Regions from separate parts of the Kitasatospora sp. NPDC048722 genome, predicted to be linked through region 1. Evidence: riboswitches for the same ligand, from Rfam matches in the RefSeq annotation. Region 1 holds a riboswitch; the other holds the start of a gene.
The links. A riboswitch is a leader RNA that binds a small molecule or an ion and turns the genes downstream of it on or off. The one in region 1 is predicted to bind glycine.

Region 1 (4,760 bases):
TGTCCGCCGGGTTCACGCCCGCCGGGAAGACGGCCTCCTGCCGCGAGTAGCCGTGCGCCCAGTCGCCGGCCAGCGTGGCGGCGGTGTGCGGGGCGTTGCACAGCGGGTTGTCGTCCGCCGCCCACTCGCCCGATCCGACCTTGTCGATCTCGGCGCGGATCGCGATCATCGTGTCGCAGAACCGGTCGATCTCGTGCAGGTCCTCGGACTCGGTCGGCTCGATCATCAGCGTGCCGGCCACCGGGAACGACATCGTCGGCGCGTGGAAGCCGTAGTCGATCAGGCGCTTGGCGATGTCGTCCACCGTCACGCCCGTCTCCTTGGTGAGCGGACGCAGGTCGATGATGCACTCGTGCGCGACCAGCCCGCCCGGCCCGGTGTAGAGCACCGGGAAGTGCGGGGCCAGGCGCTTGGCGATGTAGTTGGCGTTCAGCACGGCGACCTGGGTCGCGTGCTTGAGGCCCTCGCCGCCCATCAGCCGGACGTACGCCCAGGAGATCGGCAGGATCGCGGCCGAGCCCCACGGCGCCGCCGAGATCGGGCCGACACCGGTGGCCGGGCCGGCCTCCTCCTGCAGCGGGTGGTTCGGCAGGTACGGCGCCAGGTGGGCGCGCACCGCGACCGGGCCGACGCCCGGGCCGCCACCGCCGTGCGGGATGCAGAAGGTCTTGTGCAGGTTCAGGTGCGAGACGTCCGCGCCGAACTTGCCCGGCTTGGCGAGGCCGACCAGGGCGTTCAGGTTGGCGCCGTCGACGTACACCTGGCCGCCCGCCTCGTGCACCAGGGCGCAGATCTGGGTGATCTCGGTCTCGTACACGCCGTGGGTGGACGGGTAGGTGACCATCAGCACCGACAGGCTGTCACGGTGCTTCTCGATCTTGGCCTTCAGGTCCTCGACGTCCACGTCGCCGTCGGCGAGGGTCTTCACCACGACGACCCGCATGCCGGCCATCACGGCGGAGGCCGCGTTGGTGCCGTGCGCGGAGGACGGGATCAGGCAGACGTCGCGCTGGGTGTCGCCGTTGGCGTGGTGGTAGGCACGGACGGCCAGCAGGCCGGCCAGCTCGCCCTGCGAACCGGCGTTCGGCTGGATCGAGACGGCGTCGTAGCCGGTCACCTCGACCAGCTGCTGCTCCAGCTGGCGGATCAGGGTCAGGTAGCCCTGGGCCTGGTCGATCGGCGCGAACGGGTGCAGCTGGCCGAACTCCGGCCAGGTCACCGGCTCCATCTCGGTGGTCGCGTTGAGCTTCATGGTGCAGGAGCCCAGCGGGATCATGCCGCGGTCCAGCGCGTAGTCCCGGTCCGACAGGCGGCGCAGGTAGCGCAGCATGGCGGTCTCCGAGCGGTGGCTGTGGAAGACCGGGTGGGTGAGGTAGTCGTCCTCGCGCAGCAGCGCGGCGGGCAGCGCGTCGGCGGTCTCGGCGGCCTCGACGGCGGGCACGCCGAACGCGGCCCAGACGCCGGCCAGGTGCTCGCGGGTGGTGGTCTCGTCGGTGGAGACCGAGATCCGGTCCTCGCCGTCCTGGTACAGGTTGATGCCGTTGGCGCGGGCGGCGGCGGCGATCTCGGCGGCGCGGCCCGGGACGACGGCGGTGACGGTGTCGAAGAACTCGCCGTGCAGCAGCTCGACGCCGCCGGCCCGCAGGCCCTCGGCGAGGGCGGCGGCGTAGCGGTGGGTGCGGCGGGCGATGTCGGCCAGGCCGTCCGGGCCGTGGTAGACGGCGTACATCGAGGCCATGACGGCGAGCAGCACCTGGGCGGTGCAGATGTTGCTGGTGGCCTTCTCGCGGCGGATGTGCTGCTCGCGGGTCTGCAGCGCCAGGCGGTAGGCGCGGTTGCCGTCCGAGTCGACGGAGACGCCGACCAGGCGGCCGGGCAGCGAGCGGGCGTACTCGGCGCGCACCGACAGGTAGCCGGCGTGCGGGCCGCCGAAGCCCATCGGCACGCCGAAGCGCTGCGAGGTGCCGCAGGCGATGTCGGCGCCGAGCGAGCCGGGCGACTTGAGCAGGGTCAGCGCCAGCAGGTCGGCGGCGACCGCGACGATCGCGCCGAGGCCGTGGGCCTGCTCGATGACGGGGGCGAGGTCGCGCACGACACCGGTGGCGCCCGGGTACTGGAGCAGCACGCCGAAGACGCCGCGCTCGGCGATCTCGGCCGGGATGCCCTCGGAGAGGTCCGCGACGACGACCTCGACACCGGTCGGCACGGCGCGGGTGTTGATCACCGCGACGGTCTGCGGCAGGGTCTCGGCGTCGACGAGGAACACGCCGCCCTTGACCTTGGTGACGCGGCGGGCCAGCGCCATCGCCTCGGCGGCGGCGGTGCCCTCGTCGAGCAGCGAGGAGCCCGAGGTGGGCAGGCCGGTCAGGTCGGAGACCAGGGTCTGGAAGTTGAGCAGCGCCTCCAGGCGGCCCTGCGAGATCTCCGGCTGGTACGGGGTGTACGCGGTGTACCAGGCCGGGTTCTCCAGGACGTTGCGCAGGATCACCGGCGGGGTGAAGGTGCCGTAGTAGCCCAGGCCGATCATCGGCTGGAGCACCTGGTTGCGGCCGGCCAGCTCGCGCAGCTCCGCGAGGACCTGGGCCTCGCTGCGGCCGGCGGGCAGGTCCAGACCCGTGATGGAACGGATCGCCTCGGGCACGGCGGTGGCGGCGAGCTCGTCCAGCGAGCCGTAGCCGACCTGCGCCAGCATCTTCTCCTGCGCGGCGGCGTCGGGGCCGATGTGGCGGTTCTCGAAGGGGCTGGCCTGCTCGAGCTCGGTGAGGGTGACGGCGCCGCTCGGGCGTCCCGCGTTCGACTGGGCGTTCATGGTGGTCGAGGCCTCCTGGTCACGGACCGGCGGGGGTACGCACGCCGGTCGGCCTGCACCGCTGCGGACAGCGGGTGGGCCTGGTGGCGGGCGGACCCGACAGGCCTCCCCCTCTGTCATCGGGACCTGAGAGCTTCGCCCGCGCGGCGCGCTGTGGGCGCTCCGCCGGCTTGCACCGTCGGTGAGGGTGGTGGCCGTCGGCTCCCTCGCCGGCGGTCCTGCCCTGCTTTCCAGAGTGACCTATCCCACACGGTACGGATGCCTGAGAGATTCCGGGGAGGAGTTGCTCCTTCGGCGCCCCGACCAGCGGTTTTCGCCTTCGGGGACTCTCCCGAGCGGGCTCGGCGGTCGCGGCCCAGGGTACCAGCGGGAGCCCGTTCGATCACGGGTGTGTCCGGTCACCCGGGGTCTACGCGCGTCCCCCGAACGGCCCACCCCGCAGCCCGTCCGGACGCATCCCGCTCGCGGCCGTCCGGTTGATGGCTTTTGGTGTGAAGTGGCGGACGGCACGGGTGCTCCGGCCGCCGTCCTGCGGGAGTTCCGCAGGCGCAGCGCACTGGAGGAAAGAGTGCAAACCGATATCGACCCCCGCGACCTCATCGGCCACAAGGCGGTCGACCGCAACGGAGACAAGATCGGCACGGTTGACGAGGTGTACCTGGACGACGCCACCGGCCAGCCCGAGTGGGCCGCCGTCCGCACCGGCATCTTCGGCCGGGACGCCTTCGTCCCGCTCACCACGAGCGAGTTCTCCGGCGACGAGCTCCGCGTGCCGTACGACAAGTCGCTGGTCAAGGAGTCGCCGGACTTCGGCGTCGGCCAGCACCTGTCGCCGGCCCAGGAGCTCCAGCTCTACCGCTACTACGGCCTCGACACCCCGGCGAACGGCCGGCCGGTGAACGGCGACGCCGGACCGCCGAAGCCCGACCTCGACTTCGGCACCGCCGCGGCCGCCGCCACGACGACCGTCGCCCCCATGACCACGACCACCCTCACCGCCGCTCCCACCACGACCGCCCCGGAGGCCCACGTGCGGACCCTCAGCACCCCCGCGCCGACAGCCGCCCCGATGGCGGCCGCGACCACGACCGCCCAACCACCCGCCCAGTCCAGGCCCCAGAGCGCTCCGGCGACCGGGGCGCCGTCCGCCCCCAGTGGCCCGGTCGAGATCACCTGCCGCGAGGAGCGGCTGGACATCACCACCGAGTGGCACGTACTGGGCACGGCGAAGCTGCGCAAGTACGTGACGAGCGAGCAGGTCGAGCGCCGGGTCCCGGTGGTCCGCGAACGCGTCCGGGTGGAGCGGATGCCGGTGGGCGACGCCGAGCGGGCGACCCTCACCGAGAAGGAGATCGCCGAGGCGGTGGAGGAGGTCACCCTGCGCGAGGAGCGCCCGGTGGTCCGCAAGTACCTCGCCCCGATCGAGCGGGTCCGCCTCGTCGTCGAGCGCTACACGGCGGAGGAGGTCATCCACGACGAACTCCGCCGCGAGAACGTCGAGGTCCACGACGACACCCCCGCCACCCCCGCCACCCCCGCCACCCCCGCCACCCCCAACGGCCCTTCCCTCCGCCCCATGTCCTGACCAGCGCCACCCAAAGGCTCCCGGCCCCACCGGGAGCCTTTGCCATGCCCGCCGGCTCCCTGCAGCCACCTGTCCCTCCGCCACACCGCACCCACCCCCGGCCCGCCGCGGGCACCCCCACCCCCACCCGACGACCCCCCTTTGCCAAACCTTAACCACTCGATATTTGACACTCTGAAGTATCTCCCTGCATGGTTATTTCAGTTCATTCACTATGTACGGGAGGAAGCAACCGTGAGTGAGGCACCACAGCCCACCACCGCGGCCGAGAAGCAGAGCACCACCCGGGTCCTGCCGGCCCTCATCCTGGCGATGCTGTCGTTCAGCGTGGTGCAGACCGCGGTCGTCCCGATCCTGCCGTCGCTG
Region 2 (4,760 bases), on a different contig from region 1:
GGGCAGCGGCGCGGTTCCCAGCGCGCGGCCGAGCGCCTCGTTCACCGCCGCCGGGTCGGCCGGGGCGGCCGGGTCCAGCTGCACGCCGATGAACATCACGGTCGGCTCGCCCTCGATGCTCGCGAGCGCGCGGCGGGCGGTCAACACTCCCGGCAGGGCCGCGAGTTCGGCGCGGCAGACGGCCAGGAAGTGCTCCGGGTCCTCCCCCGGCACGGGCTCGCGCAGCGCGACCCGGCCGCCGGTCGGCGCCGCGGGGTCCTCCCAGCGGTCCTCGCGCGGACCGCGGCGCAGCTCGGCGACGCCCTGCGGCGGCACCGGGATGCCCACCGCCGCCTCGGGGTTGACGGCGATCCCGACGCCCAGCGGCAGCCCGCGGGCGAACTCCCAGGCCGGGGCGATCGCGAACGCCATCCCCGGCGCCTGCTGGAGGAACACCTCCTGCGAGGAGAAGACCGGGACGTACGGCTCGCCGCCCAGCTCGATCGTCGGCAGGTCCAGCGACTGCCCCTGCGGGTCGCCCCCGGCGGGCAGCGGGATCCACACCTGGCTGCGGGCCAGTACCTCGACCACCCGCGGCGTCGCGCCCGGATCGCCCAGCGCGGCGGTGAGCACCTGCTCCAGCTCGTTGGCCGGCCAGGCCCCGCCCGGCGGCGGCGTGTCCGGGCCGCCCCACCCCTGCTGCTGCTCCACCGGGTACCCCATGCGCCCCTGTACCGCCCTCTGCCGGTCGGCCGCCCACTGCTGCCGACGCGCAGCAGTCTAGGGTCTGCCGTCGATGTCAACGCCGCACGGCCGGCGGGACATCGGCGGCAGACCCCGGGGGCGCGCGTTCCCCTGCGTGTCGTGTGACCGGGTCCCCCCTCCCATCGGTGCCGCGGACGTGCCATGATGTGCGCGTCCGACGGCGTCGTGCGCAGTCGGCCCCACCAACTCCATACCGGCCGCTCGAACCCGCGCGGGAGAGTCCGGAGTGCCCCGTCTGGCGGCACGGCCGGCGCCGAAGGAGCAAGTCCTCCCCGGAATCTCTCAGGCCCCCCTACCGCACGGGTTAGGCACATCTGGAAAGCGGCGCACGGCCTGTCGTGCGTCCACCCACGGTGCAAGCCGCCATTCTGTCCGGAAAGCTGGAAACAGCAACGGGCCGCTGCGCGGTGAAGCTCTCAGGTTCGACGACAGATGGGGAGACCCACGCCGCCGCATGCCCGCGCGCAGGAGTCGGTCCCCGAGCGGGTCCGGTCCGGCGCGTGCACCCCTGAGTGCCCAGACCGAGGAGTTCCCAGGCCATGTCGTCCCTCCGCCTCACCGCGCTCGACGCGCTGCACCGCGCCCTCGGCGCGACCATGACCGACTTCGCCGGCTGGGACATGCCGCTGCGTTACGGCAGCGAGCGCGAGGAGCACCTCGCGGTCCGCACCAAGGCCGGTCTGTTCGACCTGTCCCACATGGGCGAGATCACCGTGACCGGCCCCCAGGCCGGCGAGATGCTGGACCACGCGCTGGTCGGCTTCGTCTCCGCCCTCGGCGTGCTGCGCGCCCGCTACACCATGATCTGCGCCGAGGACGGCGGCATCCTGGACGACCTGATCGTCTACCGCCTGCGCGAGGACTCCTTCCTCGTCGTCGCCAACGCCTCCAACGCCCAGCTGGTGCTGGACGAGCTGATCGCCCGCGCCAAGGGCTTCGACGCCGTCGTCACCGACGACCGCGACACCTACGCGCTGATCGCCGTCCAGGGCCCGGAGTCCACCGCGATCCTCGCGAAGACCACCGAGGCCGACCTCCCCGGCCTGAAGTACTACGCGATCCTCCCGGCCCGGGTGGCCGACCGGGACGTGCTGCTCGCCCGCACGGGCTACACCGGCGAGGACGGCTTCGAGATCTTCTGCGCCCCGGCCGACGCCGAGACGGTCTGGCAGGCGCTGACCGCCGCCGGCGAGGGCCACGGCCTGGTGCCGTGCGGCCTGTCCTGCCGCGACACCCTGCGCCTGGAGGCGGGCATGCCGCTGTACGGGCACGAGCTCTCCACCGACCTGACCCCGTTCGACGCCGGCCTCGGCCGGGTCGTCCGCTTCGACAAGACCACCAACGACGGCGCCTTCGTCGGCCGCAAGGCGCTGGAGAAGGCCGCCGCCGAGGCGGAGGCGAACCCGCCGCGCGTCCTGGTCGGCCTGGTCTCCGAGGGCAAGCGCGTGCCGCGCGCCGAGTACACCGTGGTCTCCGCCGACGGGGCCCCGATCGGCCGGATCACCTCGGGCGCGCCGTCCCCGACGCTGGGCAAGCCGATCGCGATCGCCTACGTCGACGCGGCCCACGCCGCCCCCGGCACCGCCGTCGCGGTGGACGTACGCGGCAGGCACGAGCCGGTCGAGGTCGTCGCCCTGCCGTTCTACAAGCGCGCCCGCTGAGGATCTTCCCGGGCCCTCGGTCACCACTGATCCGCGACGAAGCCGTCCGCGCGGCGGCCCGCTTCGTCGTACCCGCTTCCCATCCTGGAGAATGACGCCATGAGCAACCCCCAGCACCTGCAGTACACCAAGGAGCACGAGTGGCTGACGGCCGCCGAGGACGGTGTCTCGACGGTCGGCATCACCAAGCACGCCGCGGACGCGCTCGGTGACATCGTCTACGTGCAGCTGCCCGAGGTCGGCGACGAGGTGACCGCCGGCGAGACCTGCGGCGAGCTGGAGTCCACCAAGTCGGTCAGCGACCTGTACTCCCCGGTGACCGGCGAGGTCGTCGAGGTCAACCAGGACGTCCTGGACGACAACGCCCTGGTCAACAGCGCCCCGTTCGAGGGCGGCTGGCTGTTCAAGGTCAAGGTGGAGTCCACCGACGAGCTGCTCAGCGCCGACGAGTACACCGCCTTCATCGGCGGCTGACCAGCCCCTGGCGCGGCGGGCCGCAGCGCGGCGGCCCGCCCCCTCACCGTCCCTCCTCTTCGCCCCGGGAAGACCACACCATGACGGTTCTCAACGAATCCCTGCACTCGCTCGACCCGGAGATCGCCGCCGCGGTCGACGCCGAGCTGCACCGCCAGCAGACCACCCTGGAAATGATCGCCTCCGAGAACTTCGCCCCGGTGGCGGTCATGGAGGCCCAGGGCTCGGTGCTCACCAACAAGTACGCCGAGGGCTACCCCGGCCGCCGTTACTACGGCGGCTGCGAGCACGTCGACGTCGTCGAGCAGATCGCGATCGACCGCATCAAGGCCCTGTTCGGCGCCGAGCACGCCAACGTCCAGCCGCACTCGGGCGCGCAGGCCAACGCCGCCGCGATGTTCGCGCTGATCCAGCCGGGCGACACCATCCTGGGCCTGAGCCTGGCCCACGGCGGTCACCTGACCCACGGCATGAAGATCAACTTCTCCGGCAAGCTCTACAACGTGGCCGCGTACCACGTCGACGAGAAGACCGGCCAGGTCGACATGGCCGAGGTCGAGCGCCTCGCCAAGGAGCACCAGCCGAAGCTGATCATCGCCGGCTGGTCCGCCTACCCGCGCCAGCTGGACTTCGCCGAGTTCCGCCGCATCGCCGACGAGGTCGGCGCCCTGCTCATGGTGGACATGGCGCACTTCGCCGGCCTGGTGGCCGCGGGCCTGCACCCGAACCCGGTGCCGTACGCGGACGTGGTCACCACCACGACCCACAAGACCCTGGGCGGCCCGCGCGGCGGCGTCATCCTGTCGAAGGCCGAGTGGGCCAAGAAGATCAACTCCGCGGTCTTCCCCGGCCAGCAGGGCGGTCCGCTGGAGCACGTGATCGCGGGCAAGGCCGTCGCGTTCAAGGTCGCCGCGTCCGAGGAGTTCAAGGAGCGCCAGCAGCGCACCCTGGACGGCGCCCGGATCCTCGCCGAGCGCCTGCTGCAGGCCGACGTCGCCGAGGCCGGCGCCTCCGTGCTGTCCGGCGGCACCGACGTGCACCTGGTGCTGGTCGACCTGCGCAACAGCCAGCTCGACGGCCAGCAGGCCGAGGACCGCCTCCACGAGGTCGGCATCACGGTCAACCGCAACGCGATCCCGAACGACCCGCGCCCGCCGATGGTCACCTCCGGCCTGCGCATCGGCACCCCGGCCCTCGCCACCCGCGGCTTCGGCGCCGAGGACTTCCGCGAGGTCGCCGACATCATCGCCGAGGCCCTCAAGCCGGGCTTCGACGAGACCGTCGCCGCCGGTCTGAAGGCCCGCGTCACCGCGCTGGCCGAGAAGTACCCGCTCTACCCGAACCTCTGATCGCCGGGGGTGGGTGACCGGCCTCACTCCGGTCGTCCACGGGAGTTTCCGGGGCACCGCGCACACTGGAAAGACGCGCGGTGCCCCTCCTCTTGCTGCGCCCACCGCACAGCAACGCAATGTCCGTCCACGAGACCAGACAAGGACGTCCCCCGTGGCCCTCAGTGTCTTCGACCTTTTCTCCATCGGCATCGGCCCGTCGAGCTCCCACACGGTCGGCCCGATGCGCGCCGCCCGGATGTTCGCCCGGCGGCTGCGGTCCGAAGGCCTGCTGCCCGGGGTGGTGAGCGTCCGCGCCGAGCTGTACGGCTCGCTCGGCGCCACCGGCCACGGCCACGGCACCCCGAAGGCCGTCCTGCTCGGCCTGGAGAACAACTCCCCGCGCACGGTCGACGTCGACCAGGCCGACAGGGACGTCGAGCGGATCACCGCCGAGAAGCGGCTCAGCCTGCTCGGCGAGCACCCGATCGACTTCGACCCCGACACCCAGCTGATCCTGCACCGGCGCCGCTCGCTGCCGTACCACGCCAAC

Region 2: another riboswitch for glycine. It lies ahead of gcvT (glycine cleavage system aminomethyltransferase GcvT); the one in region 1 lies ahead of gcvP (aminomethyl-transferring glycine dehydrogenase).

The regions. Positions count from the first base shown of each region.
Region 1 covers NZ_JBEZGX010000097.1:13,176-17,935, forward strand. The annotation lists gene gcvP (aminomethyl-transferring glycine dehydrogenase) at 1-2,809, opposite strand, end outside; glycine riboswitch at 3,050-3,153, opposite strand; gene AB0C76_RS39335 (PRC and DUF2382 domain-containing protein) at 3,378-4,394, shown strand; gene AB0C76_RS39340 (MFS transporter) at 4,629-4,760, shown strand, end outside.
Region 2 covers NZ_JBEZGX010000035.1:46,170-50,929, forward strand. The annotation lists gene AB0C76_RS24590 (enhanced serine sensitivity protein SseB C-terminal domain-containing protein) at 1-702, opposite strand, end outside; glycine riboswitch at 947-1,052, shown strand; gene gcvT (glycine cleavage system aminomethyltransferase GcvT) at 1,284-2,405, shown strand; gene gcvH (glycine cleavage system protein GcvH) at 2,505-2,879, shown strand; gene glyA (serine hydroxymethyltransferase) at 2,960-4,228, shown strand; gene AB0C76_RS24610 (L-serine ammonia-lyase) at 4,383-4,760, shown strand, end outside.